Undibacterium parvum: one gene and its partner. The protein of the gene in region 1 interacts with the protein of each later gene in a pairwise test. Links are inferred from orthologs where the notes say so. Each region holds a gene or a part of one and is shown on either strand. Other genes may lie near its edges. The genes, in order: EJN92_RS09350 and recJ.

The links.
Region 2: the proteins of EJN92_RS09350 (region 1) and recJ interact in binary tests that used the Escherichia coli proteins (3 or more experiments, as listed by UniProt). The link is inferred for Undibacterium parvum from one-to-one orthologs.

The regions. Positions count from the first base shown.
Region 1 is NZ_CP034464.1:2,138,065-2,153,840, forward strand. What follows is about bases 1,424-4,587. They hold EJN92_RS09350 (DNA topoisomerase III), read left to right. Parts: upstream 1,424-1,800; coding sequence 1,801-4,374; downstream 4,375-4,587. Other genes in these bases: EJN92_RS09345 (Smg family protein), read left to right, coding at 1,424-1,608. In the rest of the region: DNA-processing protein DprA, read left to right, coding at 1-1,042; more of EJN92_RS09345, read left to right, coding at 1,123-1,423; EJN92_RS09355 (DUF1631 family protein), read left to right, coding at 4,601-7,306; EJN92_RS09390 (sensor histidine kinase), read left to right, coding at 13,877-15,148; EJN92_RS09395 (LytR/AlgR family response regulator transcription factor), read left to right, coding at 15,161-15,776.
Region 2 is NZ_CP034464.1:4,878,237-4,893,847, forward strand. What follows is about bases 4,202-7,200. They hold recJ (single-stranded-DNA-specific exonuclease RecJ), read left to right. Parts: upstream 4,202-4,856; coding sequence 4,857-6,545; downstream 6,546-7,200. Other genes in these bases: EJN92_RS21265 (hypothetical protein), read left to right, coding at 4,202-4,860; EJN92_RS21275 (M13 family metallopeptidase), read right to left, coding at 6,698-7,200. Outside these bases: EJN92_RS21245 (hypothetical protein), read left to right, coding at 1-501; EJN92_RS21250 (hypothetical protein), read left to right, coding at 907-1,596; lipoprotein-releasing ABC transporter ATP-binding protein LolD, read right to left, coding at 1,757-2,452; EJN92_RS21260 (lipoprotein-releasing ABC transporter permease subunit), read right to left, coding at 2,445-3,701; more of EJN92_RS21265, read left to right, coding at 3,787-4,201; more of EJN92_RS21275, read right to left, coding at 7,201-8,821; EJN92_RS21280 (hypothetical protein), read right to left, coding at 8,911-9,375; EJN92_RS21680 (hypothetical protein), read right to left, coding at 9,542-10,327; EJN92_RS21290 (L-lactate permease), read right to left, coding at 10,533-12,224; EJN92_RS21295 (carbonic anhydrase family protein), read left to right, coding at 12,510-13,247; EJN92_RS21300 (M48 family metallopeptidase), read right to left, coding at 13,380-14,702; EJN92_RS21305 (OmpW/AlkL family protein), read right to left, coding at 15,075-15,611. UniProt on the Escherichia coli protein: Single-stranded-DNA-specific exonuclease.

The DNA of each region.
Region 1 (15,776 bases):
AGACACTGCACGCAAACTGCTGGCCGCCTTCGGGCTGCCAGCTCAAATTTTCCAGGCAAGCCATGCGGCCTTGACGCAAGTCGTCTCTGAACGTGTGGCGCTGGCGCTGCTCAATCCAGATTCAGCCGGACTAGAAATACAAATAGAGCGCACTCGTGCCTGGTGCCAGCAAGCTGGGAATCAGGTCTTGACGCTAATAGATGCCGAGTATCCGCCAGCTCTTTTAGAGATTCCCGATCCTCCCATTCTGATTTATGTCAAAGGCCGTAGCGCGCTATTGACTGCCCCCAGTATTGCTGTAGTCGGTAGCCGCAATGCCACGGCTCAGGGTCTTAGTCATGCAGAAAAATTTTCCGAAGCCTTAAGTCATGCTGGATTGACGATCAGCTCGGGCCTCGCTGCCGGAATCGATGCTGCGGCGCATCAAGGTGGTTTGCGTGGTATCGGTTCTACCATCGCCGTGATAGGTACGGGGGCGGATATTGTGTATCCTGCCCGCAATCGGAATTTAGCCCATTTGATCGCTAACGAAGGTTGCATCATCAGCGAATATGCACTGGGGATGCCGGCGATAGCGGCGAATTTTCCGCGTAGAAATCGGCTGATCTCTGGATTGGCCAAAGGGGTATTGGTGATTGAGGCGGCAGCGCAGTCCGGATCTTTGATCACGGCGCGTATGGCAGCCGAGCAGGGCAGAGATGTCTTCGCGATTCCAGGTTCGATACACTCGCCACTGTCCAAAGGCTGCCATCAATTGATTAAGCAAGGCGCCAAGTTAGTCGACGCTGCGCAGGATATTTTAGATGAGTTGCGGGTGCTGCCTATGATGAGCGCAACGTCTGTTATTCAAACCGAGTTGGTGTTAGACCCTGCCGCTAAGGACCCATTATTACTGGCCTTAGGATACGATCCTGTCCATATTGATACCTTACTGGCAAGAACGACTTATGATATAGCCAGTCTATCAGCGCAACTTCTCGAACGTGAACTGGCCGGACAAATTGAGAGCTTACATGGAGGAATGTACAGGCGTTTGGTTTAATCGATGTATGGATGATAATTTTTTGAGAAAAAATGCCTACAAGACTTGTTTCGTATCCACCTAAAGGCTAAAGTGACACTATGTTTGATATCCTTGTCTACCTCTACGAAACCTATTACCGTCCGGACGCCTGTCCAGAGACGGCCGTGTTGGCTAAAAAACTTTCAGCTGTCGGCTTTGAGGAAGATGAAATTTCCGAAGCGCTAGATTGGCTCACGGTGCTGGCTGATACCACCAATGACATGCTGAAACAGGATGCGCCAATCAAGTTAGGCACTGAATTATCGAAAGGTTTTCGTATTTATGCTGAGCAAGAAATTTCTGTGCTCGGAACTGCTGCGATGGGCTTTATCCATTTTCTGGAGTCGGCCGGCTTACTCGACTCGAAACAAAGAGAAATTGTCATCGAGCGCAGTTTAGCGATTCATGAGTCGCCAGTACCTTTGGATAAACTGAAAGTGATCGTCTTGATGATGCTTTGGAGTCAAGGCAAGGATCCTGATATGCTGATGTTTGACGAAATGCTGTTATCGGACGACGAGAGCGAGCCGCGTCAATTGCATTAAAAAATTTCTAAACGGCTGAATAGTTCTTAAAAAGACAAGGCTTGTTGCTGTTTTTAACAAATCTCTATTATCATTCCCCGCTGCGCCCTTGCATTTAGGGTAGTCTTACGCTTATATGCCCTAGCCACTTCACTTGCGTTGCTGATTGCCCGCACGCAAGGCTAAAAAAATCAATTTAAGAATAGTAAACCTATGACAAAAACGCTCATCATCGCTGAGAAACCCTCGGTTGCAAACGATATCGCCAAGACTTTGGGTGGTTTTACCAAGCATGATGATTACTTTGAATCGGATGAGTATGTACTCTCTTCCGCGGTCGGTCATCTACTAGAAATTGCCGTACCGGAAGAGCATGATGTTAAGCGTGGCAAATGGACTTTTACTCATTTACCGATGATACCGCCGTATTTTGCCTTGAATCCTATTGCCAAAACCGAGTCCAGACTCAAGGTTTTGAACAAATTGATCAAGCGTAAAGATGTCTCCGCACTTATCAACGCATGCGATGCCGGGCGTGAGGGCGAGTTGATTTTCCGCTTGATTGCGCAGCACGCAAAAGCCAAACAACCGGTTAGCCGTCTGTGGTTACAGTCTATGACACCGGGCGCGATACGTGAAGGCTTTAAAAAACTGCGTAGCGACGAACAGATGTTGCCTTTAGCAGATGCGGCTCGTTGCCGTTCTGAGGCCGATTGGTTGATCGGTATTAATGGCACGCGTGCTATGACCGCGTTTAATTCTAAAGAAGGCGGTTTTTATCTGACTACGGTGGGTCGGGTGCAAACGCCAACCCTGTCTATCGTAGTCGAACGTGAAGAGAAGATTAAAAATTTCGTATCCCGAGATTTTTGGGAAGTTCGTGCCGAATTCGTCTGTGCTGCAGGTATTTATGAGGGCCGTTGGCTGGACCATCAGTTCAAGAAAGATGAGACCGATCCAGAGAAAAAAGCCGAACGCTTGTGGGCGAAAGCTGCTGCCGAGTCTATCGTTGCGGCTTGTCGTGGCAAACAGGGCAATGTTAGAGAAGAATCGAAACCAGCCACACAGATGGCACCAGCCTTATTCGATTTAACTAGCTTACAGCGCGAAGCCAACTCCCGATTCGGTTTTTCCGCAAAAAATACCTTGGGGCTAGCACAAGCTCTGTATGAAAAGCACAAGGTGTTAACCTACCCACGTACCGATTCTCGTCACTTGCCCGAGGATTACTTAGATACCGTTAAGCAAACTATGTCGAGTTTGTCTGAAACTAATAATTTTCAGCAATTTTCTTCGCAAATTCTAAAAAATAATTGGGTAAAGCCGAACAAAAGAATTTTTGATAATACAAAAATTAGTGATCACTTTGCAATAATTCCTACTGGCCAGGCACCTAAAAATCTCTCAGAGCCAGAGCAAAAATTGTACGACATGGTGACACGTCGATTTATGGCGGTGTTTTTCCCTGCTGCAGAATTTCAAGTGACGACCAGAATCACAGAAGTCTCCGGCCATCAGTTTAAGACTGAAGGTAAGGTGATGACTAATCCTGGTTGGTTGGCAATCTACGGTAAAGACGTGCAAGACGACGCCGATCCGGAAAATAGCGGCAATTTGGTGGCCGTAGCTCAGGGTGAAAAAGTTAAGACTGAAAAAGTGACAGCGAATGGTTTGGTGACCAAACCACCTGCACGTTATTCTGAGGCGACTTTGTTGTCTGCCATGGAAGGCGCTGGTAAATTATTAGATGATGGTGAATTACGCGAAGCGATGGCCGGCAAGGGTCTAGGGACTCCAGCGACGCGTGCTGCCACCATCGAGGGTTTGATTTACGAGAAATACCTTCTACGTGAAGGACGTGAATTGATCCCTACCGCTAAAGCATTTCAATTGATGACTTTATTGCGTGGTTTAGGCGTTGATGAATTAACTTCGCCAGAGTTGACGGGTGAGTGGGAATACAAGCTTTCACAAATGGAGCGTGGGAAGATTAGCCGTGAAGAGTTTATGCGTGAAATCGCTCAGATGACGCAGATCATAGTTAAGCGTGCCAAGGAATACGATAACGACACAATTCCTGGTGATTACGCGACTTTGACTACGCCATGCCCAAATTGTGGCGGCGTTGTTAAAGAAAATTATCGACGTTTTGCCTGCACTAAATGTGAATTTTCTATGAGCAAGACGCCTGGCAGCCGACAGTTTGAAGTTGCCGAAGTTGAGGAAGTATTGAGCAAGCGCGAAATTGGTCCGCTGCAAGGTTTTCGCTCGAAGATGGGGCGGCCTTTCGCGGCAATTCTGAAAATTGTCCGTGATGAAGAGCACAATAATTTCAAACTTGAATTTGATTTTGGCCAAAATCAAGACGATGAAGATGCTGAACCAGTTGATTTTACTGGACAGACTGCGTTAGGCCCATGCCCGAAATGCGCTAGCGGTGTGTATGAAATGGGACTGGCCTATGTGTGTGAAAAAACTATGGCAAAGCCAAAGGCATGTGATTTCCGTAGCGGACGCATTATCTTGCAGCAAGAGATTCTGCCTGAGCAAATGGCAAAATTACTTAATGATGGTAAGACCGATTTACTGCCCGGATTTATTTCGCAACGCACCCGCCGACCATTTAAAGCCTTTTTAGTCAGGGGCAAAGACGGAAAAGTCAGTTTTGAGTTTGAGGAGCGTAAAGCTAAGGCCCCAGCAAAAGCAAGTGCGAAAACTAAAGCCGCTGCTGAGGATGCTACTCCACCCGTCAAAAAAGCTGCCGTGAGGAAAAAGAAAGTCGCTTAATGTAAGTCTGATATGGTTGTTACAGTTTACTTACGATAATATATTGGGCGCCCAAAGTGTGAGAAGAAAATTTGTCCGCGCGACGATTTTATTCTCGCTTTTTGAAAAATAAGCCTATTATTTTATGTACCAGTAAGTGCTTCAGAGAAGAGTTCGCCTATGCTAAAGACCGGAGTTGGTTCATAGTTTTGCAATTTTTCAGATGTGATGCATGACAAGGAAAAGTATGGATCCGAAAAAATTGTTAGCAACCGCCCGTACAGAATTTCTCATCGCTGTTTCTGAGGCGACGCAAAAGACTGTTCCGCGTTGTCTTGAAGATTTATTCAAGAGGGCCGATGCGAGTTACTCGTCTGCTGAGCAAGGTCGCTTGTTGAATACGCGCTCTATCCTGCAAGAACAAGCAAATTCATTGAAGCAGCAAATGAGCAAGACTATGGAAGTTTTGCTAACGCGAAGTTTTCAAACAACTTATAACACCTATCGACCTAGCGCTGCTTTCGCCCTCGATGCAACCAGTCTTTCACTGGTTGATGCCACTGCGTTCGAAGACGAACTCCGGATTGACGATGTCACCAAACGTTTTAGAAGTGAAGCCGAAGAGCAATTGCGGGATTTAAATATTCGCATAGCATTATTGTTTGAGCAAGACGTTATCAAAGAGCGGGAAAATCCATTTCGCCCCTATCTATTAGCGCGCTGTATTTCCACCACGGTAGAAAATTTTGGACTTAGTACTGATATCAGCACTTGTCTGATCGAACAATTCACAGAGAATTTCGCCGCGCATATTGCGCCAATTTACAATGCGGTTAACTCCCATTTGGCGAAGCACGGCATCGCAGCCCAATTACAGCTAAAAATAAAGAAATCGCCGACGCAATCTGCTGCAAGCCAAGCAAGCACCGAACATGGACACGAATCCGACGAATTAGAGCAAGATTTTCGTAATAGCCAGCAGCATGGGTTCGAGAACAGTCGACCAGGTTTTGGATCTGACTATCAAAATCAACAGTCACAACAGCAACATGCACAACCACAAAGTCAATATCAGAATATGGCCCAAAGCGACTACCCAAATGATGGCGGTAGAAGCAGAGTTGATCAACTATTAGACAACGTGCGAGGTAAAACCTCGGGCATGATGCCGGCGCACGCGATGTCGCAAGAGCACGGATCTGCAGTCCCATCAAGGTCGGCCAAACAATCTGGATGGTTAGGTAGTGGGCAAGCGATGGGCGGCGTGCTGAGAAAGTTTTTTGGCAGCGATAGAAATAATTCAGAAGTTTCTTCAGGCTCTGCTCATAGCCCTGTGGGATCCTTTTCGCAAGCTGGAGCCAGTACTCATCAAACATCGGGAGATGCGCAATTTTCAGGCAGCACCGGTAACGCATCTACATATTCAGAGCCTATGAGAAATACAGGTAATGAAGTTTTTGGTGAGGCGAGAGCTAGCAATAATGAAAGTGCTGCTGCGGGCGGATTATCCTATGGTGGCGGGCAACTTGCGAGTACCGTACATGGAATGCAAAGGGCGCATACGCCAGTTACTGCCGAGATGTACGATAGTCAGGGAGATGTTCGTAATCTGATTCTCGAGCAAAGAGCTGCCCTGAATGAAATGACGAAAAATGTCGATGAATTGATGACCATCGATATTGTTGCAATGCTGTTTGAGTTTATTTTGCGTGACAATCAGGTGCCGGCTGAAGTGCGAGCCCAGTTGGGACGCTTGCAATTTATGGTATTAAAAATTGCATTGCGTGATACTACTTTGCTGACGCAAAAAGGACATCCAGCGCGTATGTTGGTCAATCGCATAGGCTCAATTTCTTTGGGGTTGAAGCAATTAGATCCGAGCGGAGTCCAGATAACAGAAGAAATTTGCCGCATTGTTGAAACTTTGCTGCACGACGAAAGTGAGAATCCTCAACTATTCTCAAAAATGCTCGATGAATTCGATGCGTTTATTGCGAGGGAATTGCGTGCTGGCGATAAAAATGTTGAGCGTACCGTCGAAGCCGTCGAGCAAGTCCAGAACCGCACTTTAAGGTTTGCGCACACGACCGCTCAAATGAGCGAAGCGCTCTCAGGATTAACTATTGACGCGTATTTGCAGGAATTTTTGCAAAGTGTTTGGGTGCTTGCCGTTGAGATGGCTGATCGCCAAGACGAAAAACGCGCACGCCGATATCGTCTATTAGTACCGGATTTGCTTTGGAGCATAGTGCCAAAACTCAAGGAAGATGATCGCACTCAACTATTTGCCTTGTTGCCGATCATCTTAAATACTTTAAGAGAAGGTCTTGCTTCGATCGCATGGGACGCTACGCGCCAAAAAGATCTGATGAATTGGTTGGTAGATGCTCATACTAGCGCCTTACGTGCTAGCCACTCGGCAACCTTGGTTCATATTCCTTCGCTACCATCCATTCATGAGCATTTTGAAATATTCGTAAATACCCCGGAAGCCAGTCCGAATTCTGAATTTACTTCCAGCATAGTGTTGGATTCACGTAAATTTCTAGAGGAAGCGATTAAGGAGCTGGATATCAAGGTGCAAATGCTAGATCAAGTATTTGATCGAGAACTTCCAAGCGAAAGTGCTGAAGATGCCTCAGCCGCAGAATCAGATTCGGATTCGGATAGCTTGGATAGTATTGAAGCGCGGCTTCGTAGTGGCGTCGCAATGGAAATTAACTTGGGTGGCAAACCTAGCATGGGGCAACTCAAATGGGTTGATCCCAGTGTTAGTAATCTAGTTCTTAGTCTCGATGGACAAGATCAGCCATCGGTGGTGAGTGTCCGCATGTTTCGTCGTATGATTGCACACGGGCGCGTCAGGTTTATAGAAAGCGAACCCCTATTTGAGCGCGCAGTTCAATCACTTCTTAAGTCAGCTGACAACATAGACCAAACGGCTTTAGCATAAAGTACGATCTTAAAAAAGCCATCCTTATACATAGACCCCTTTTTTGCATTCTCCAGCCCTAGTTGTTGAAGACCCCATAAATCAATTCAACAAAAGCTTGCCAATCCTAGTTAGGCTTTGCTATAGTTCGCCTCCCGCTGAAGAGCGGGGCGAAATGAAGGAAATAAGGCAGACGAATTAACCTTAGGTTTGAATGAAGATGTGAATCAAATTCAAGCGCTAATAAAACAAGGGGTTGACGAGTAGAAGGAAATGCCGCATAATCTCATCTCTCTGCTGCTTACAAACAAAACGCTTTGTAGCAATCTGGCAGAAACGCTTTGCAGTCGGTGAGAATCGATAGTGACGCGCCAAAAAACAGAAGACAGATCTTTAACAATTAACAGTCAATAAATGTGGGCACTTGATAAAGAGCGCGGCTAATTACTTCGGTAGTTAGTTCAACTTAAAAAATATCAAATGTTCGCAAAAGTAATAAATAGGATGCTTGAGAACGCAAGTTCAAAAGTAGCCTGTCAGTTATTTGAGTGAGCGACACCGTTCGCAAGAACGGAGTTCAGAAATGAACACAAAACAGAGATTAAACTGAAGAGTTTGATCCTGGCTCAGATTGAACGCTGGCGGCATGCCTTACACATGCAAGTCGAACGGTAACGCGGAGCAATCTGGCGACGAGTGGCGAACGGGTGAGTAATATATCGGAACATACCCTAGAGTGGGGGATAACGTAGCGAAAGTTACGCTAATACCGCATACGATCTGAGGATGAAAGTGGGGGATCGCAAGACCTCATGCTCATGGAGTGGCCGATATCTGATTAGCTAGTTGGTAGGGTAAAAGCCTACCAAGGCGACGATCAGTAGCTGGTTTGAGAGAACGACCAGCCACACTGGAACTGAGACACGGTCCAGACTCCTACGGGAGGCAGCAGTGGGGAATTTTGGACAATGGGGGCAACCCTGATCCAGCAATGCCGCGTGAGTGAAGAAGGCCTTCGGGTTGTAAAGCTCTTTTGTCAGGGAAGAAAAGGTAGTCTCTAATACAGACTGCTCATGACGGTACCTGAAGAATAAGCACCGGCTAACTACGTGCCAGCAGCCGCGGTAATACGTAGGGTGCAAGCGTTAATCGGAATTACTGGGCGTAAAGCGTGCGCAGGCGGTTATATAAGTCAGATGTGAAATCCCTGGGCTCAACCTAGGAACTGCATTTGAGACTGTATGGCTAGAGTGTGTCAGAGGGGGGTAGAATTCCACGTGTAGCAGTGAAATGCGTAGATATGTGGAGGAATACCGATGGCGAAGGCAGCCCCCTGGGATAACACTGACGCTCATGCACGAAAGCGTGGGGAGCAAACAGGATTAGATACCCTGGTAGTCCACGCCCTAAACGATGTCTACTAGTTGTTGGGTCTTAATTGACTTAGTAACGCAGCTAACGCGTGAAGTAGACCGCCTGGGGAGTACGGTCGCAAGATTAAAACTCAAAGGAATTGACGGGGACCCGCACAAGCGGTGGATGATGTGGATTAATTCGATGCAACGCGAAAAACCTTACCTACCCTTGACATGTACAGAATGCCGAAGAGATTTGGCGGTGCTCGCAAGAGAACTGTAACACAGGTGCTGCATGGCTGTCGTCAGCTCGTGTCGTGAGATGTTGGGTTAAGTCCCGCAACGAGCGCAACCCTTGTCATTAGTTGCTACATTAAGTTGAGCACTCTAATGAGACTGCCGGTGACAAACCGGAGGAAGGTGGGGATGACGTCAAGTCCTCATGGCCCTTATGGGTAGGGCTTCACACGTCATACAATGGTACATACAGAGGGCCGCCAACCCGCGAGGGGGAGCTAATCCCAGAAAGTGTATCGTAGTCCGGATTGTAGTCTGCAACTCGACTACATGAAGTTGGAATCGCTAGTAATCGCGGATCAGCATGTCGCGGTGAATACGTTCCCGGGTCTTGTACACACCGCCCGTCACACCATGGGAGCGGGTTTCGCCAGAAGTAGGTAGCTTAACCGTAAGGAGGGCGCTTACCACGGCGGGATTCGTGACTGGGGTGAAGTCGTAACAAGGTAGCCGTATCGGAAGGTGCGGCTGGATCACCTCCTTTCTAGAGTGCGCTACAAGTTAAGTGTCCACACTTATTGACTGTTAATGATAAAGAACGTAGCGATGGAGCGATTCATCGGTACCGAGTTCCCGAATTGGGGGTTTAGCTCATCTGGTAGAGCACCTGCTTTGCAAGCAGGGGGTGAACGGTTCGATCCCGTTAACCTCCACCATTTACGTAGTAAAGAAGTCGTAAATAAGTGGGGCTGTAGCTCAGCTGGTTAGAGCACCGTGTTGATAACGCGGGGGTCGTTGGTTCGAGTCCAACCAGCCCTACCAGTAAAATGGAGTGGGAAGAAAAAACAAATGTGAGTAGCGCGCGCGCTATTGAGATTTGTTCTTTCGAAACGAAAGCAAAGTATCAAGTAAGACCGTTCTTTAACAATTGAGAAGAAGTAAAGTAGAAATAATCAAAATTATTTCTGTGAAGGAAATTAATAACGACAGTTATTAACGATAATTCATGGAAGGGTTGTGATTGTATCAAACAAACATAAAATGTATTAAAAAGAGTTTGAAAAGCACTGTAGCAATACAGGGTTTTAGAAAATCAAATATCTTGAGATACGGCAAACGCTAAAGTAATACTCATAGTAATAAGAACTATAGCGATTTTTTGGTGATGAACCTGAGCGTAGGTGTTACTGGAAAAATCATCTGGCTCTGCCAGTGATTTTGAACTAGCACCACATCAAAGTAGATTTTTACTTTGATGTGAACAATCAGACGCCAGAATCTAAAGTTATAGGGACAAGTGACTAAGTGCACATGGTGGATGCCTTGGCGATTACAGGCGATGAAGGACGTAGTAGCTTGCGATAAGCTGCGGGGAGTGAGCAAACACACTTTGATCCGCAGATTTCCGAATGGGGAAACCCACCCTTAGGGGTATTGCATACTCAATACATAGGTATGCAAGGCGAACGCGGCGAACTGAAACATCTAAGTAGCTGCAGGAAAAGAAATCAACCGAGATTCCCAAAGTAGTGGCGAGCGAAATGGGAACAGCCTGCAAGATTTAGCATCTTTGATAATAGAATGGAATGGAAAGTCCAGCCATAGAGGGTGATAGCCCCTTATATGAAATCATCGGTGTGGAACTAAGTTTGCGACAAGTAGGGCGGGACACGTGAAATCCTGTCTGAACATGGGGGGACCATCCTCCAAGGCTAAATACTCGTAATCGACCGATAGTGAACCAGTACCGTGAGGGAAAGGCGAAAAGAACCCCGGAAGGGGAGTGAAATAGATCCTGAAACCGTGTGCATACAAACAGTAGGAGCGGACTTGTTCCGTGACTGCGTACCTTTTGTATAATGGGTCAGCGACTTACATTCAGTGGCAAGGTTAACCGCATAGGGAAGCCGTAGAGAAATCGAGTCCGAATAGGGCGAAATTAGTCGCTGGGTGTAGACCCGAAACCAAGTGATCTACTCATGGCCAGGATGAAGGTGCCGTAACAGGTACTGGAGGTCCGAACCCACTAATGTTGAAAAATTAGGGGATGAGCTGTGGGTAGGGGTGAAAGGCTAAACAAACTTGGAAATAGCTGGTTCTCTCCGAAAACTATTTAGGTAGTGCCTCAAGTATCACCATCGGGGGTAGAGCACTGTTATGGCTAGGGGGTCATCGCGACTTACCAACCCATTGCAAACTCCGAATACCGATGAGTGCGAGCTTGGGAGACAGACGTCGGGTGCTAACGTCCGGCGTCAAGAGGGAAACAACCCAGACCGCCAGCTAAGGTCCCAAAGTATCGCTAAGTGGAAAACGAAGTGGGAAGGCTAAAACAGTCAGGAGGTTGGCTTAGAAGCAGCCACCCTTTAAAGAAAGCGTAATAGCTCACTGATCGAGTCGTCCTGCGCGGAAGATGTAACGGGGCTAAGCGATACACCGAAGCTGCGGATATGTTTTAGGACATATGGTAGGAGAGCGTTCTGTAAGCCTGCGAAGGTGTCTTGTAAAGGATGCTGGAGGTATCAGAAGTGCGAATGCTGACATGAGTAGCGATAATGGGGGTGAAAAGCCTCCACGCCGTAAGCCCAAGGTTTCCTGTTCAACGTTCATCGGAGCAGGGTGAGTCGGCCCCTAAGGCGAGGCAGAGATGCGTAGCTGATGGGAAGCAGGTTAATATTCCTGCACCGTCGTATGATGCGATGGGGGGACGGATCGCGGAAGGTTGTCAGGCGGTTGGATGAGCCTGTTCTTGACTTGTAGAAGGCACTTAGGCAAATCCGGGTGCGTAATTCAAGGGGTTGAGACGAGTGAACTTGTTCACGAAGCAATCGGAAGTGGTTCCAAGAAAAGCCTCTAAGCTTCAGTCATACGAGACCGTACCGCAAACCGACACAGGTGGGCGAGATGAGTATTCTAAGGCGCTTGAGAGAACTCGGGAGAAGGAACTCGGCAAATTGGTACCGTAACTTCGGGATAAGGTACGCCCTTGTAGTTTGACCCCCCTGCGGGGGAAGGATGAAAGGGTTGCAATAAACTGGTGGCTGCAACTGTTTAATAAAAACACAGCACTATGCAAACACGAAAGTGGACGTATATGGTGTGACTCCTGCCCGGTGCTGGAAGATTAAATGATGGGGTGCAAGCTCTTGATTGAAGTCCCAGTAAACGGCGGCCGTAACTATAACGGTCCTAAGGTAGCGAAATTCCTTGTCGGGTAAGTTCCGACCTGCACGAATGGAGTAATGATGGCCACACTGTCTCCTCCCGAGACTCAGCGAAGTTGAAATGTTTGTGATGATGCAATCTACCCGCGGCTAGACGGAAAGACCCCATGAACCTTTACTGTAGCTTTGCATTGGACTTTGAACCAATCTGTGTAGGATAGGTGGGAGGCTTTGAAGCGTGGACGCCAGTCTGCGTGGAGCCATCCTTGAAATACCACCCTGGTTTGTTTGAGGTTCTAACCTTGGTCCGTTATCCGGATCGGGGACAGTGCATGGTAGGCAGTTTGACTGGGGCGGTCTCCTCCCAAAGTGTAACGGAGGAGTTCGAAGGTACGCTAGTTACGGTCGGACATCGTGACGATAGTGCAATGGCATAAGCGTGCTTAACTGCGAGACTGACAAGTCGAGCAGGTACGAAAGTAGGACATAGTGATCCGGTGGTTCTGTATGGAAGGGCCATCGCTCAACGGATAAAAGGTACTCTGGGGATAACAGGCTGATTCCTCCCAAGAGTTCATATCGACGGGGGAGTTTGGCACCTCGATGTCGGCTCATCACATCCTGGGGCTGTAGCCGGTCCCAAGGGTATGGCTGTTCGCCATTTAAAGTGGTACGTGAGCTGGGTTTAAAACGTCGTGAGACAGTTTGGTCCCTATCTGCCGTGGGCGTTGGAAGTTTGAAGGGGGCTGCTCCTAGTACGAGAGGACCGGAGTGGACGAACCTCTGGTGTATCGGTTGTCACGCCAGTGGCATTGCCGAGTAGCTATGTTCGGAATAGATAACCGCTGAAAGCATCTAAGCGGGAAACTAGCCTTAAGATGAGACTTCCCAGAGACTAGATCTCTTTAAAGGGTCGTTCGAGACCAGGACGTTGATAGGCTGGGTGTGGAAGTGCAGTAATGCATTAAGCTAACCAGTACTAATTGCCCGTAAGGCTTGTCCCTATAACTTTAGTGTTATAGATTTACGACAAGTATTGTTTGTGTGTTTGCCTTATGTCGTCGAGGAATCGACGAAGTTTGGTACAAATCACAACCGCCTAAGTCCTGCACTCAACATGCAGGCACGCTGCAGCGATGGTCAATCGCTCAGCACACATGATTATTGATGGACAAGTGAACCATGTTCGCTTGCCTTGGTGGTGCAAACCGCCCTACGACCCTTCTTCCCAATTGGACCTTGTGCGACTCACAAAGCAACGTGAACCACACAAAGTCAACAAGTTATGCCTGATGACCATAGCAAGTCGGTACCACCCCTTCCCATCCCGAACAGGACCGTGAAACGACTCCGCGCCAATGATAGTGCTGCAACCAGTGTGAAAGTAGGTCATCGTCAGGCTTTTATTAGAAAACCCCTCAACAGATTCCTGTTGAGGGGTTTTTGCTTTTTGTGAGTAGTATGTGTTTGTACATAAGACACACGTTCAGGATAATTTACCCAATTCGATTTTTTGCGATTCACAATTTAGCGTGATCACAAGTAATCAAGCAGTCATGCCTGATGACCATAGCAAGTCGGTACCACCCCTTCCCATCCCGAACAGGACTGTGAAACGACTCTGCGCCAATGATAGTGCTGCAACCAGTGTGAAAGTAGGTCATCGTCAGGCTCTTATTAGAAAACCCCTCCGCAGAAATGCCGAGGGGTTTTTGCTTTTCTGCGCTTATACTCAGCAGCGACCGATTCGTCGCCCTAGGATTCGTTCCATCGCAGACTCCCAAAACGGCAAAGTCATCGCTTAAAATTGTTTGAATTCTCAATTGGTGCCACTTATGACAGAACAAGCTCTTCCCTCAGAAGTCACACTACAAAGCGAAACCTGGCTGACCCGATATCGCAATTTCGCGGTCTTTTCGCGCGCCTGGTATCGACATCGCAGCTATGCTTGGTCGGGCATGGCGTGGATAGCATTTTTTTTGATGCTCGCTATTTTTTACTTGGCGCGATGGGATATGCGGGCCTTCCTGGCTTTTTCAATACCAATTTTATTTGGCGTTCAAGTCTTGGCATTGCTAGGCTCTGGTATGGCAACATGGCTGCGTCAGAAAAATTATCCAGAGCAAAAAGAAGCGCTGCTACTTAGTCTGGCTGTTTTGCTAGGTGCCGTATTCAGTTATATGATTTTTGAGGGCAGTCGTTACACAGCTAGTTATCTGGCCTACGGTGACGGCAGCTTGGAGATTAAATTGAGTGACCTCAAGCATCCTAGCGCGCAATTCTCTCCTCAACTCAAAGCTGCCGAGTCAGTCATTGAAAATTCTAAGGATGCCGTCGATACCAAATCTCTTGCTACGTTTAAGCGGGCGGTTGATGCTGTCGCGACGCTAGTTGTATTGCTACACCTGGGAAGTGGCTTTGATCTTTGGATTTTTTTCAGGCAACGTAAAAAGCTGATGCTCTCTTTGCAGAAGGAGGAGCTCAAGCGCGCGCAAGATGCCCGACGTGAGGCTGAACTCAGATTATCGGTGTTGGCAGCGCAGGTAGAACCGCATTTCTTGTTCAATACCTTGGCGGGGGTCAGATCAGCGATTTTGACTGAGCCTTTGCGCGCCACAATGATGGTCGATCATTTAGTCGATTTTTTACGCGCCAGCATTCCGCAGATGCGTGGCGATGGGACTGCTTCGCAGGGTCGTCTGGCGCAACAACTCGATGCCGCGCGTGCTTATCTGGGATTGATGCAAGCTCGAATCCCACGACTCACGTTCAGCATTAGCAGCGAAATCGAAGATGCGGCTCTACCGCCCTTACTCTTGATTTCGCTCGTAGAGAATGCTGTCAAACATGGTGTTGAGCCTAAGATAGGGCCGGTGCATATACAGATCTCAGCGCGTCGCCTGCTACAAAATGAAGAGGCACTTTTGGAGGTGCAGGTGTCGGATAATGGGGGTGGTTTTTCCGGCAGTGTTTCGGGCGGCGGTATCGGCTTGGTGAATATCCGCGAGCGCCTGGCGTCCACTTACGGCGCTAGCGCCAGTCTAAGCTTGAAGTCGCTAGCGCAAGGCGGAGTCGCCGCCATTATAGTTTTGCCATTTACCAGCTAATAGGAAGCTTTCATGAGCACAGCCATCATCGCCGATGACGAGGATTTGCCGCGTACCGAACTGCGGCGCATGCTGCAACAGCATTGGCCAGAATTAAAGATCAACGCCGAGTGTGAGCATGGCCTGGATGCTTTGGAGGCCATCCACACGCAGCAGCCAGACATTGCCTTCTTAGATATTCGTATGCCGGGCATGTCCGGTTTGGATGTCGCGCATGCTGTAAAGGGCCGTTGTCAGGTGCTGTTTACTACGGCTTACGATAGCCATGCGCTTGATGCGTTCGCCGCTGGTGCCATCGATTATTTGCTCAAACCTATCGTTGCGGAGCGCCTCATCGAAGCGATCGCGCGTTTGAAAGAGCGAGTCGCCAACAAACATAGTCAGCCGCAATCGTCCCAGCTAGCTACTGGCGACCCGCGCCTAGAGTTGAATAAAATGATGCAAGAGTTAGACAAGCGCTTGCGGCATACAACACCGGAAAGAATACGCTGGATCAGTGCCAGCGTCGGCGATACGATTAAGATGTTTCCGGTGGATAAAATTCTGTTTTTCAGCTCCGATGAAAAATACACACGCGTCGTGAGTAGTGATGATGAGGCGCATGTACGCAAGCCACTGAAAGAATTGA
Region 2 (15,611 bases), 2.7 Mb from region 1 along the record:
TGTAAAGCCTACTCAGATATGCCAAGAGAGGAGACACTTAGGCTCACGGCGGAGCAGCAAGAAGCGGCAAATAGTGGACGCATTTTAAGCCCTGGGGACACCGCGGCAAAACAACTCACCGACGGCAATCAGGAAGCCGCCTTAAAAATTGTGTATAACATTCTGGCCTCCAAGGATGCTTTTGCGATCAACTCTCTAAAAGACTTCGTCCAGCAATACCTGGTATTGCAAGTAGATGCACAAATGCTCACCAGTAGCGAACGGCCAGATTTACGCGCAATGGCATTTTCATTGGCAGCCTGTGAATTGGGTTTGGAGTGTGGACCAGGATCACTCAGCGCGTTACAGCTATGTACCAGCATCGCCCAGTGTTCAGGCACGGTGGGCGAACGCTACTTGCAGGCACTGCCAAACCAAGCAGATCGTGAGCGACTACACGCCGAAACCAGACGTGTGCTCGATGCTATACATAGCGGCGACTTTAAACGATTAGGTTTGTAAACGCGCGAAGATCCGGCCGTTTAGCGGTCACGATGACGGCATTAATAATTAAAGGGACGCCGTTTCGATAGCAGTCTCAATAATTTAACTTTCACAATACCTGCAAACCGGTGGATGCAAATAATTTACTGCTTATTCCGATGCCGTTGAGCTTAATCAAATGCATGCAATTCATTGCAAAAACTGAGTATGTTATACTTGCTTAGTGGAAACAACCTCCATGTCGTGCAAGGGTGGTAGATAAATACCGAAAGCACAAGTCTTTCTAGTAAAGACTATGTGTTCAACTGAGACCCACCTGTCCGCACTTAGAAAATCAATGCGTGCCATTGGTTTAATTATATCAAATGCATCAAAAATTTAGCATACCTAAGCATGCTATTTATACATTAAAAAGAACTCGTAATGACAAATTATTCTCTTAAACTTTTGGCTTCTAGCCTAGCACTCGCCATTTTATCCGCCTGTGGCGGTGGCAGTTCTGATGCACCAGCAGTTGCCGCGACTGGCAGTAACGCGACCGCAACGACACCAGTGGTGCCGGTAGTCACACCAAGCACACCAGAAGGCCCATTATCAAAGTATGTGGGTACTTGGGTACATAAATGTGAGTACGACTCCAACGAAACATTGGTGCTGACTGCAACCAACAATGGCATCACCTTAAGTGGTAATGATAAAGAAGAGTACTTCGATAACATCGGATGCACAGGAGCGGTCATAGCAACAAGTACGACTGCTGCGCCACAACCATTACAATATATTTCCACTGAGACCAACCGCAGTGCCACCCTGATAGATCGTAACGTCGCCGATAACCTTAAGTTACAGGCTACGTTTACAGGTAACTTTGATATTATTTCCACTGTTAACGCCACGCCCCAATACACAGGTAGCGGGGTAACTACTAAGTTAGTCGATGGCAAAACAGAAGTCACTATTACTAGAAGTCATGGCTCATCTACCCGGACGATTGTTCCAACTTCCATAGAAAGAAAAATCGCCGTTACCATCAGAAATGGTGAAATGCTGATGTGTACTCAGCTTCCTGGTGCCGTCCCTAGTTTTGAATGCGACTGGACTTACCATCGTTGATGTAAACCTCAGGTGCTGATTGAGCTAATTGGCACCTGGCTTTATCGGTCTCGCTTTATCAGGCTGGTTTGATTAATTGATTAATTGATTGATTGATACAAACCAGCCTAGTTACAACAACGCTATAAACTTGACCCTTAGCTCAACGCTAGGATCAAGCTCACACCGCCACTAAGCCATTATCGGCTAGCCGTAAAATCCGGTCGCAGCGTTTCGCCAGTTCGGCATCGTGGGTGACGATGACGAAGGCCGTACCCAGCGTGGCCGACAACTCCAGCATCAAGGCAAAGATCTGATCGGCGATGCCGCGGTCGAGATTGCCGGTCGGTTCATCGGCCAAGACGCAAGCCGGTTGCGTCACCAGCGCGCGCGCCAACGCCACGCGTTGCCGCTCACCGCCAGACAATTCACCTGGCACATGCGAGACGCGGTGTCCTAGTCCTACCCGCTCAAGTATCTTGCGTGCCGCTTCTTGTGCTTCTACCCGCTTTACGCGGCGTATCAGCAAGGGCATGGCGACATTATCGAGTGCCGAAAACTCAGGCAGCAAATGATGGAACTGATACACGAAACCGAGCGAAGTATTGCGCAGCTCGCCGCGCGCAGTCTCGCCCAGACTGGCAAAATTTTGGCCTTGTAACACCACCGTGCCATTAGTCGGCGTATCTAGTCCACCGAGCAAATGCAGCAAGGTCGATTTGCCGGAACCAGAAGCACCGACGATCGCCACCCGCTCACCCGCTTTGACGTTCAAATCTATATTATTCAAGACCTTGACTGCATACTCGCCCTGGGTGAAAGTCTTGCCCAGATTAGTGCAAGATAGGACGGTTTTTTGGATATCAGGATTACTCATAGCGCAGTGCCTCCGCAGGTTTTACGCGGGCCGCACGCCAGCTAGGATAAATGGTGGCGAAAAACGCCAGAACGATGGCCACGCCACCAATAGTCCAGACATCGGACCAATGCAGGTCAGAAGGCAGCGAACTGATCACATACACTTCTTTGGCCAGAAACTGTATGCCCAAAATACGCTCGATAAAAGGCACGATGACGTCGATATTTAAGGCAATCAGGATGCCTGAACCTACCCCCAGCGCGGTACCGAGCAAGCCCACTAGCGCACCCTGTATCATAAAAATTTTCATGATGGACCAAGGTGATGCACCCAAGGTACGCAAGATCGCGATATCGGCCTGCTTCTCGGTCACTGTCATCACCAGGGTCGAGACCAGATTAAAGGCGGCGACCGCGATGATCAGCGTGAGGATGATAAACATCATGGTTTTTTCGGTTTTAACGGCAGCGAAATAATTCGAATTTTGTTGCGACCAGTCGCGAGGTAGCAAATTTTCTGGCAAGCTATTGCGCAATTCATAGGCCACTTGCGGCGCTTTTAGCATGTCTTGTATGCGCAGACGCAGGCCGCTAGGTGCAGGCTGACGGAAAAATCTCTGCGCATCAGCAATATGGATAAACGCCATACCTGAATCGAATTCATAATGCCCGGCCTCAAACACCGCCACCACGGTAAAACCTTTTAAACGCGGCACCATGCCCGCCGGGGTCAACTGACTTTCGGGTGCGGCTAGCGTGACCTTGTCGCCGATACTAACGTGCATGGCGCGCGCCAACTCTATGCCGAGGATGATATTAAATTCACCTTCACGTAAATCGCTGAGCTTACCGGCCTTGACCTTGCTCGCCACCACCGAGACCTTAGGCTCTTGCTCCGGCAAGATGCCGCGCAACATCACGCCGCGCATCACGCCATCGTTAATGATCATGGCTTGCGCATCGACATACGGTGCGGTGCCTAATACGGCTTTGTTTTTTTCCACTTCTAGCGCGGTGGCTTTCCAGTCGGCCAAGGCGCCGCTGGCATCAAGCACCTCGATATGCGGCAATACCGAGAGCATACGGTCGCGCACTTCTTTCTGAAAACCGTTCATGACCGACAGCACCACGATCAGCGCCGCCACGCCCAGTGCGATACCGGCCATAGAGATCAGCGAGATAAAAGAGATGAAGCTATTGCGGCTACTACGCCTGCCAGCGCGCGTATAGCGCAAGCCGACTAGCCATTCAAAAGGGAGATTTTTCACAAAAGTCTTTATTTTTTAAGGTGGAACAAGTTCTTGCACATGGAACAACCCGCTAGTTTGCCACACTATGCCCTACAATACTGCTATGAGCCATTTACAAATTATTCTTCCCTTCGGTATTCCACCGGCCGCCTTAGCACCCGATCTGCAGCGCGCACTACTCGCCCCCAGCCTACGCACACCAGCGCTGGCCAAACTACTGACCTGTGCCACACAAGGAAAAACCGAGTTAGCAGCGGATTTTGCAAGGCTACTGCCGCATGAAGCCTGGCTCGCAGGCCATTTTAGGCCGGAAACCCGCATGGATACTGCGCATGCCAATTCTAGCTTGCCCAATCCGCGTCTATGTAGCCCGGCCAACACGCATGCCAAGATGCAAGAACTGGGATTGACCGTGAACGAAGGCTATTGGTTCACTTTTAGTCCTGTCCACATCCACATCGCGCGCGATCATCTGGTGCTCACCGACCAACGTCGCCTCGCGATTGCAGAGCAAGAAGCGCTTACGCTGTTTCAGGCCGCGGCCGCCATGTGCGCAGAACTAGGCAAGACTTTGCTGTACGGTGACGCCAAAACCTGGTTCTTGCGCGCCGATGACTGGCAGCATTTGCAGACCTCGACCATGGATGCCGCTTGTGGCCACAACATCGACATCTGGATGCCTAAGGGTGAGCAAGAAAGAGCCTGGCGCAAACTGCAAAACGAGATACAGATGCTATGGCATATCCACCCTATCAATGCGCAACGCGAAACACTTGGGCAGAACATCATCAATTCGGCCTGGCTGCATAGCGGCAGCGCTGCCCTGATGCTACAGGCTAAGCATTTCCGGTCAGATGCCGACTTAGCGCAGGTATTCGCTGCCAGCCAGCGCGAAGGAGCGTCCACCCTGGTGCTCGATGGCTTTTTGGAGCCCGCCCTCAACAGCGATTGGTCTTACTGGTTAGACGCCATGCACAGCTTAGAAGACCAGTGGTGCGTGGCACTACTGCAAGCACTCAAGGATAAGCAAATACAGCGCTTGGACTTGGTGTTTAGCGATGCCAGCAGCCTGACCACGTTCAGCCTGACGCCACGCCATCTGTGGAAATTCTGGGCCAAGCCCACACTGACACCGGTATTTTCTCTGCCGCAAAATAACTCAGAAGAGTCCGCATGACACGCCTTAGCATACGCCCCTACTCACTCAAACAATCTGAGACTCTGCGCCAAAGCGGCCTACATCCAGTCTTGGCGCGCCTGTTCGCGGCGCGCGGGGTCGCCGACAGCAGCGAACTGGCAACTGAACTACCGGCCTTGATAGCACCGACCGCCTTGCTGCACATAGACAAAGCCGCCGTGTTTTTGGCCGACGCCATCGCCGCCAACAAAAAAATGGTGATCGTGGCTGATTACGATTGTGACGGTGCCACGGCCTGCGCGGTGGGCTTGCGTGGTTTGCGCATGCTAGGCGCGCTGGTCGATTACATTGTGCCTAACCGTTTTGAATACGGCTACGGGCTAACGCCAGAGATCGTGGCATTGACCGCCAGAGAAAAATCGCCCGACATCATCGTCACGGTCGACAATGGCATCGCCAGCATCGATGGTGTGGCAGCGGCCAATGCGATGGGCATACAGGTGGTGATTACCGATCACCATTTACCGGCCGACAGCCTGCCCGACGCCGCTGTCATCGTTAACCCGAATCAGCCAGCTTGCGGCTTCCCAAGTAAAAATCTGGCCGGTGTCGGCGTGATGTTTTATGTCTTGCTAGCCCTGCGTGCCGAACTACGCAAGCGCGGCGTATTCGATAGCCAAAGCCAGCCCAAGCTCGATGTCTTACTCGATCTGGTGGCGCTGGGCACTGTGGCCGACGTGGTTAAGCTCGATCCGAATAATCGCATACTGGTGGCACAAGGTCTCAAGCGCATGCGCAGCGGTCGCATGCATGCCGGAGTTGCCGCGCTGTTTCGGGTGGCAGGTAGAGATAGCCATAAAGCCAGCCCGTTTGATCTCGGCTTTGCAGTCGGGCCGCGCCTCAATGCCGCCGGTAGACTGGCCGATATGGCGCTGGGCATAGAATGTCTGACCACCGATGACGAGGGCCGCGCCTGGCAAATTGCGCAAGAACTCAATAGCATCAACGCCGACCGTAAAGACATAGAGCGTGATATGCAAGACGCGGCGCTCTTGCATCTGGATGATTTTCAAGCCGCAGCCAGCCACACCATTAGCGTCTTTGATGAGAGCTGGCATCAAGGCGTAATAGGCATCGTTGCCTCGCGTTTAAAAGATAAATTTTTCCGCCCTACTATCACTTTCGCGCCCGGCGATGCAGGCTTAATGAAGGGTTCGGGCCGCTCTATACCTGGATTTCATCTGCGCGATGCGCTCGATTTAGTCTCCAAACACTCCCCTACCCTGATCCAAAAATTTGGTGGGCACGCGATGGCGGCTGGCTTGACGATACGAAGTGAGGACTTTCCGGCTTTCCAAAAAGCCTTTGAAGCAGTTGGCCAGAGTTGGCTCAAGCAAGAGCAATTAGAGCGCATCATAGAAACCGATGGCGCGCTGGAAGACGCTTACTTCACCACCGACTTTATCGATCTGCTGGCAGCGCAAGTATGGGGCCAGGGCTTTGCCGCGCCGGTATTTTGCGACGACTTCAAACTAATCTCACAACGCATACTCAAAGAGCGCCATCTAAAAATGGTCTTGGAAAAAAACGGCCTGCGTTATGACGCGATCTGGTTCGGTCACACCGACAGTTTCGGCGACAAGGTCAAGGTCGCATTCCGGCTTGATGTGAATGAATACAATGGCGTCACCAAGGTGCAGTTATTGGTGGAGCATGTGGAGTGAAGCTGAGCCCGACTTAGATTCCCCACACGGTCATTCAAATAATTTTTACCAGCTAGCCCAGCGCGCATAGTCCATGCGGGCTGCAGCCTGGCATGGCCTGCAAGGCGCATGGGATATGCGCCTCTGGCCATGTGGGAACTTCTAAAAACCCACTACCAGACTCGCACGCGTGCCTTCGGGGCCAGATACAGACGCTGCCCGGTTTGCACATTAAACGCCGGATACCAGGCATCCAGATTGCGTACCGTCAGCACCCGGTAGGCGGCCGGCGCATGCCCGTTCGTGGCGATCTGATTACGCAGGGCTGGCTCTCTGAATTTATTCCGCCAACTCTCGGCGTAGGCCAGGAAAAACTCATGATCGCTCGCTTCATTAGCGTTTGTCACGCTGCTGCGATAAGCGTTATATGCCACTTGCAAGCCAGCCAAATCGGCAATATTTTCATCCAGAGTTTGCTGCCCATTAATGGCCAGATCTGGAAATGGTTTATACGCCGAATATTGCGCCACCAGCGCCTTGGAGGATTTTTGAAAATGTGCCAGGTCAGCTTTACTCCACCAGTTTCTCAGCTCGCCTTTGGCATCGAACTGCGCACCTGAGTCATCAAAACTATGACTGATCTCATGGCCTATGATGGCACCGATGGCACCGTAATTCACGGCATCGCTGGCAGTCAGATCAAAAAACGGCGCCTGTAAAATCGCAGCGGGGAAGTTTAAGGCGTTTTGCATAGGCATGTTGACGGCATTGACCTCTTGCGGGTTCATGCACCATTCGGTGGCATCCACCGCTTTACCTAGTTTGGCTTTGGCCTGCTGGTAAGCAAAAATCTCGGCACGTTCCTGATTACCATAGGCGTCAGTGGCACTCACTTGCAAGCCCGAATAATCACGCCATTTATCCGGGTAGCCTACCCCCACATACATGGCCTTGAGCTTGGCTTGCGCTTCGGCTTTGGTGCTCGCTGCCATCCAATCGAGAGCGCTGATACGTTGGCTAAACGCAGCCAGAATATTCACCACCATGCCCTGCACTTTGGCCTTGGCTTGCGGTGAAAAATGCTGCTCGGCATACAGCTTACCGAGTACTTCACCCAAAGAATGATTGGTGGCTGCCACCGCATTTTTCCAGCGCGGCGCGGGCTCAGGTGTACCGTTTAAGGCGGCTCCATAAAAGGCAAACTTTTGATCGACAAAGGCTTGCGGCAAGACCGAGGCGCGCTGATTGATGGCATGAAAACGTAAGTAATCCTTCCAACTATCGATAGAAATCGCCGCCACCAGTTTGGCAGCACCCTTCAAAGCAGTCGGGTGCCAGACCATAAAAGAAGTTTGATCAGCAAGGCCGGCCGCGGCGAAATACGCATCCCAATCCAGACCGCGGGCTTGCTTCACAAAATCCGATTTACGCCAGGAAGTATCGGCTTTCAAGACATTCGAGCTGATTTCTCGGCTGACATGACTACGCGCGATCTGCGTCTCTAATGCCATCACGCGACCCGCCGCAGCCTCGGCATCTGCCACCCCAGCCAGACCTAGCATGCTGGCGATATGCGCCTGATACTTGAGACGCAAAGCCGCCATTTTTGGATTGCGCGAGACATAATATTCGCGATCCGGCATGCCCAAGCCGCCTTGCAATAAATAGCCGGTATAGCGACTATGATCATGAAAACCTTGGGCTACCCACAGGCCGAACAGATTCTCGGTAGACAAATTGGTGGCATTGATAGGATCGACATCGGCGCGCAATTGCTGCCCCAGATAACTGGATAAAGCCGACTTATTCGTCAGTGCATCGATGCGCTGCAATTGCGCTTGCAACGGTGCCAGACCCAATTGATGAATGCTCGCCATATCCAGATAGGCTTGATAAAAATCGGAGACTTTGCGCGCCTCACTGCCGGCCGCTGCTTGCGCGGCTTGCTCTATCAGCTTAAGAACTTTTTTATCGGTGTCTTCACTCAACTGCCCAAATATGCCCCAACTGCTTTTGTCTGCCGGGATCTCCGTGGCGTCTTCCCAACCGCCATTGGCGTAGCGATTAAAATCATCGCCCGCAGCGACACGGCTATCCATGCCACTGCGACTGGCCGTAGGATTACTGATTGTGGAAGTACCGGCTGGCGCTTGCACGATGGCGCCCTGTTGCGCGCTTGCTGGTACGGCCAGCAATACGCCCGGCAAGGCCAGCATGAGAGCCAGACTGAGCTTACGCAAACTAGCGGGTAACTCGCCACGCTGGGCTGAGGACTTAAAACGGATAGCATTTTTCATAGGGTCTCTCGATTTTTATAGTTGCTTTTTTTTGGGGGGGGGATTTAGGCGTTTGGATCGCTTCGCCTAGAAAAAGTTCAGCCTGATTTTTACTTAAAGAACAGAAGCATCCGACAAAGCACGCCAGTCAGCAGCACCGCCAGATCATTGAGCGAAAAATGCAGCACCAGGCTCAGCTTGCCGCTCAGAATAAAATATTCCAGGCTGGGCACCAGCACCAGCCAGGCACATCCGGCGAAGATCAACAGGCCCGCTATCCGGCCTATGTGAGCGCGCATGCTCTGATCAAAAGCAGCTGGCTCACCAGCGTTTAGCAAGACATCCGAGGCCATAGATAGAGCAATCAAAAGCGCCAGCGGCGCGATCATGCTGGTCCAAAACAAGGGCAGATGCAGAGCCAGGGAGAGTAAAGCTAGCCCGGTGTCCCAACGTAACGCTGGGATCACCATACTGATGCTGTCGTAACGCTCTTTGAGCAAGCTGGCTAGCATCAGCAGCACGATGAACTTACTGCTAACACCTAAAAATTTTAACAAAGCACTGAGCTTAAACATGGGGGAATTAAACCAATCTTGGAAATTGCAGGCCAGCCCATTATAAAGATGCCATGCCGCCACTGCGCATATTCCATGCGGGCTGCAGCACGGCATGGCTGGAAAGCCGCATGGAATATGCGTCTTGGGTTAGCATCAAAAATAGTCTAGCGCAAGCAACAAGCGCTTATTTGGCAGGCGCGCTGGGTGGATTGATGGTTTCGGCGGGCAGCGCAGTAGTATTGTTGCCGGTGCCGCTTTTGGCTGGAATTGTCGCAGTAGCGGGAGCCGTTGCCAAAGGCAGGGGCGCAGCCGGTGGCAGGCATCCGCTAGCTTGACCCAAACCTTTTAGAAATGCCCTACGCACGATGCCGGCCGCCAGCGCAGCAGTGACATCTTTAGAGTGCTTATCGGCGCCAGAAAAACGTCGTATCCAGCTACGAAAGGGAATCACGCCTTCGACCGTACTACGCAAGGCGCCGACTGCCGCATTGCTTAATTCAGACTGCCCCTGATCGAATAGGCTTGCCACCTGACTGCCGGTAGTCGCATCCAGATCCGGGCCTATGATGCGATCCAAGGCGGTTATTTCGGCACCGATAGCGTCGCAGCTTTTATCCGATGGGAGTATATACGGCCCCTTCATAGCGGCATTTAACTCAGGCGAAATCTCAGTGCGTATCAGATTAAAATCACTCAAAGGAGAAGTTACAGCACCGATGACCTGGGTATCCATGGCAGGCTTACTCATGCTGCCGCTAGCTGGCGCAGATTTTTCGCTGACGGCTGCATCCTTAGTGTTGGCACTGGTACCAGTAGGCGTGCTGGCAGGATTGTCCGCGGTAGCGCAGCCACACAGTGCGAGTCCTAGCAGCAAGCCAGCACAGAGTTGTGCGACGCTGCGATCGCCTGAACTGGCCCGTGCTGCGCGCGCGCATAAGTCTGAGTGCTGCGTGTCTAAAAATTTATTCATGTACTTGAGATTTCCTGAATGGTCTATGGTGGACATCGAAATTACCGCTAACTGAGCATGCCAGCTAGCAATCTACTTAAGCGAAAGTGTAACGCGATTTGACGCTGGTATGGGCATTCTGGCATAGCACAAGATGAAAACAAAAAAGGCGACCCGCAGGTCGCCTTTGACATTAGCAATTAACTTAGCTGCTTAGTTTCGCAACTCAATACACCAATAAAGTAAATGGATAGACGTAGGCCTGCAAGAATACGAACAGACCGACTAACAGCGCCAGCGCCAGGCTATGGAAGAACACAAAACGCAAGATCTCACTCTCATGTCCATACCAACGGGTGGCGGTACTGGCCACCACGATGCTCTGGGCATCGATCATTTTACCCATCACACCACCCGAACTATTTGCCGCCGCCATCAAGACTGGGCTCAGACCAAGTTGCTCGGCGGTGGTTTTCTGCAAGCCGCCAAACAAGACATTGGCGGCAGTATCAGAACCGGTCAACGCCACTCCCAACCAACCGAGCAAAGTACCGAAAATAGGATACATCATGCCGGTATGCGCAAACACCAAGCCCAGACTGGCATCGGTACCAGAAAAGCGGGTCAGATAGCCCAGCGCCAGCATCAAGACTATCGTCAATAAAGAGTAACGTACCAGCCAGATGGTGCGGAAATAAATACGGAACAAATCAAGCAAGCGATATTTCATCATCAAGCCTGCCAAGATAGACGCAATAAAGATACCGGTACCGGTGGCCGACAACCAGTTCAGGGTATAAATCGCCGCTTCTTTATGCGGCTTAGCGACCACTGGTGCCACTTTTTCGACCAGATTATGTAAGCCAGTAAAAGGGATCTTGAACACAGAAATTCCATCTACCCATTTTTTAAATTCTGGCACGCCCCAGATAAAGACCAGCGCGGTAAGGATGACCCAAGGCATCCACGCCATGACCAAAGCACGTCTATCATGTTTCTGAAACATAGCAGCGCCAGCATCTGACTGATGCGACTGGGCGCCGCTCAAATCAGCGCTACCAGACTCTGCCTCACGTCCTTTCAGCGAAGTAGAAGTCCAGATTTTTTTCGGCTGCCACACTTTGAGAAACAAAATCAGGCTGACCATAGAGACAATCGCGGCCACCACATCGACCAACCAGGGACCGTGAAAATTCGAGACCAGATATTGCGGAATTGCGAAGCTTAAACCCGCCACCAGGATCGCTGGCCAAATTTGCAGCATGCCCCTAAAACCAGCAAAAGCCCAGATCAACCAGAAAGGTACCAGCAAAGAAAACAAGGGCAATTGTCGCCCTATCATGCCGGACAATTGCATCAAGTCGATGCCGGTCACGGCCGCCAATGCGATCACCGGCGTGCCCAATGCGCCATACGCGACCGGCGCGGTATTGGCGATCAGGCATAGGCCAGAAGCGGCCAACGGTGAGAAGCCCAGACCTATCATAATGGCCGCAGTAACTGCGACCGGTGTGCCAAAACCGGCTGCGCCTTCAAAGAAAGCGCCGAAGCAAAATGCAATCAGCAATAGCTGTATGCGTCTGTCATCAGTGATACCGGTCAGGCTATCCTGCAAGACTTTAAACGAGCCGTTTTCTATGGTCAGCTGATGTAAGAAAATAATATTAAGGACGATCCAGCCTATAGGCAGAAGCCCAAAAGCGGCGCCGTAACCCGCCGCATTCCATGCCAGACCGGCAGGCATACCAAAACCAAATATCGCCACCAGCAGGGCACTGATCAAACCCAAGCCGGCCGCGTAATGCGCCTTCATATGCGCAAACGCGATACATCCCAGCATCACCACCACCGGGATTGCCGCCATCAAGGCCGACAACCAAATATTCCCCAAAGGGTCATACACCTGACTCCACACCATACCGTCTCCCAATTATTTTTAGTAGTTAAACTCTAAGTTCATAGCGAAACGATGGTACAACAGGGCACAGCGTAGAAATCATCGTGCCTAGCTGAAATGAATTTGACGTTTGCTTGAACTAAATTGATGCATTACTACGAAGCAATTAATTTCGGCGAGCATCCTCCCGACGCTCAGCAAAGCGATATTTGTTCGATATTGTTGCTTTTCTCGAAAGTTTAGCTATCCTGTTCAGGTAGTTCGATGTTTAACAAAGACGCTAAAAAACCTCTAGGAGCAATTCACATGATTTCTAATTATTCAAAAAAGCTGACGCAATTCACGCTTGCTTTAACCACCGCCATCTTGCTCAGCGCCTGTGCTAGCCCTGAAGTTGCCAGCACAAAAACCAATGATGTAGTGGCGATGAATAAGGCCAAACAAGACAAAACCAGCCCGGATATGGCGATTAAGATGCTGCAAGAAGGCAATACCAGATTTATCTCAGGGGCGATGCTGAAACGTGATCTGAACGCTCAGGTGAAAGCCACCGGACACGACGGTCAGTTTCCGTTTGCCAGTGTGGTCAGTTGTATCGATTCGCGCACTGAACCGGCACTGGTCTTTGATCAAGGCATAGGCGATATTTTTCATGCTTCAGTCGCCGGAAATTTTGTTAATGAAGATATTCTGGGGAGTTTAGAGTACGCCGCTAAGGTCGCGGGTTCCAAAGCCATCATTATTTTAGGTCACACGCATTGCGGCGCGGTCAAAGGCGCATGTGACAATGCGGCACTGGGCAATTTAACCCAATTGATCGCAAAAATCACTCCGGCAGTCAAGGCCACACCCGATACCCACGGTAGTGATCGCAGCTCTAAAAACCATCACTTTGTCGATGCAGCAGCCGAGATGAACGTGAAAATGACAGTGCAAGCGGTTACAGAAAAAAGCCCGGTGTTAAAGGAGATGGTCGACAAAGGTCAGATTAAAGTGGTCGGTGCGATGTTAGATGTAGAAACAGGCAAAGTGGTTTTTTATTGATTTGCTTAGTTGAGCTTAGTTAATCTACTTAATTAAACTATTCGTTTAGCGACTGATGCAGAAATTCAAAAAATTTCTGCATCAGCTAATTTTAGACAAACCTGATAGCGACACTCAGAAAACTAAAAACGCTTAGGGTGCCTGCCAATGCTCCGCCTTCCAGCGCATCGCCATATAGATGCGTTTCTTGGGTGCAGGATGGTCGTAGAAAAAGAATTCTTCTATATCGCTGGGATTAGCTTTGCGATATTCGGTCAGTTTTAGATGCGCCTCGGCCATGCCATCGGCCTGCTGCGAGGTATTGATACCAAAGGCGTCGGCCTCTACTTCCGAGCTGCGTATGGTGGTATTAAAGACCGGCGTCATGACAAATAAATACACAGAAAACAATGCTGCCAACAGCGGCAAGCCAACCGGATCAGCCTGATCGCGTATCCCCCAGCGTTGCCCCCAACGACGCAGCGCCCAGGCATAGCTGGTTTTTACAAAAGCAAAACCGACTACCAACAAGACGCCAAAAGTGAGCAAGAAATGATACACATGATTGAGCACGTAATGACCTAACTCGTGCCCCATCACCGCCTCTATCTCTGGCTGCGAAGTACGCTTGAGCAAATTGTCATTGAGTCTGACCGCTGCGCTACCGAAGATGCCGCTGACATTGGCACTGATACGATTACTCTGTTTAGAGGCGTCAAATTGATACACGTTATCAGCGGGTACACCGTTGGCACGTGCCATAGACAAGATCGGCTGCTTCACTTTCTCATCGCTCAGCGCGGTATAGGTATTAAACAAGGGATCGATATAGGTGGGCCCGATCAACATCATAAAGGCCATGAAAGCCACGCTTAACACAGCACCCCAAATCCACCAGGTCTGCACCAGCCTACGCATCACCACAAAAATCAGGGAGATGAACAAGGTGCCGACCACCATGGCAAGCGCAAAATTCAATAGAAAATCACTGAACCAAGGTCCGAAACTTTGATTCGCAAGTCCATACAAATGCTCGCGAAAATAACGTTGATAGACGTCCAGAGGTGCACTCAAGATGCTGCTGAGCAAAGTAAATGCTGCAATCAAGATGGCGTTATTGAGCCAGCGCCTTTGACTATGCTGCTCTAACTTATCGCGCAGTGCGACCAGAATACGGCTACTCAACAATACCCAAGAGGCCGCGATACCGACGACAAATCCTATCAATTGCAACCAATAGCCACCTTCAAAATAAGCATCCGACCTGGCCGTAGCCGCTGCCGGCAAACGCGCCATATAAGCAGCCGTCGCAGCCGCTGGATCGCGCGGCAAAGCAGCGCGCCAGGCATCAGTGGCAGGTGCGATCTCAGCTACTTTGCGGGAAATTTCGTTTTGGGATAGCGGCGCCATGTAGACAATGATGGCCGCCAAAGCCAACATCAGTAAGGCAATCAGCCAGAATGTTTTTTTCTGCAAGATAAGTCTCCGGTGAGGATGGTCACATTATTTTTTATAGATATCGTGTGCCGAGACAGCTTGGTAAGCCACGGGTAGGTGAATTATTTACCATCTTAGCAAGATGGGATAGTACTGGCTTTCTGACAAGTACACACATAGAAAGTTGCAGAGAGACGCAAAAAAGACGCGCGCTATCAGTACGCTTTTCTGCTTAAGCCGGGAGAGAGTTTTGCTGATGAGAGGAAAAACTAAGCTGGACGCAGACTAAATCTGGCGATGGGATTTCTATCGGACGGTCCGGCACCAACACCAGTGCCGTCCAATAGAAATTTAAGAAAAACGCGCGTTGAAGACAGGTCTTAAACGCGGAAAAAACCTATGCAACAACAATTAGAAACGGTAACCAACACTAGCGAAAGCGACCAGTGGATCTAAAGTCAAAGTAGTATTGCTTTTTGCTAAGACCGTCCCCTTATACGTCGTAGTCAAATTAGCTTCTGTTTTCAACTTAACATAGGACAGTGAAAAATTCGCGTACCAGTTATCAGAAACTTCATAACTAACGCCGCCAGTGATAACCGGAGCAAAACCACTGCCTAAATCAGCTGAGGTAGCGATCGATGGGATTAACGAAGCTGGCAATTTTCCTTGGCTCAAAGCGACTATAGTACCGCCGACTCTTTGTTGAAATGCTGAAGTCAGTTCCACATCAGAATAACGTACGTAAGTCACACCACCACCAAGGTAAGGACGTAGCTTAGATTTTGAATTACCAAAGAAATATTTAACCAAGGCAGTAGGAGCCCACTGCTTAGCATCACCAATTTCGCCGACTGAAGCAAGACTACCTTCGCCGTGCAATTTATACGTCGGAGGCACACCCAAGTCAGCAGCAAATACAACATTATCCGTGTAGAAATAGTTGAG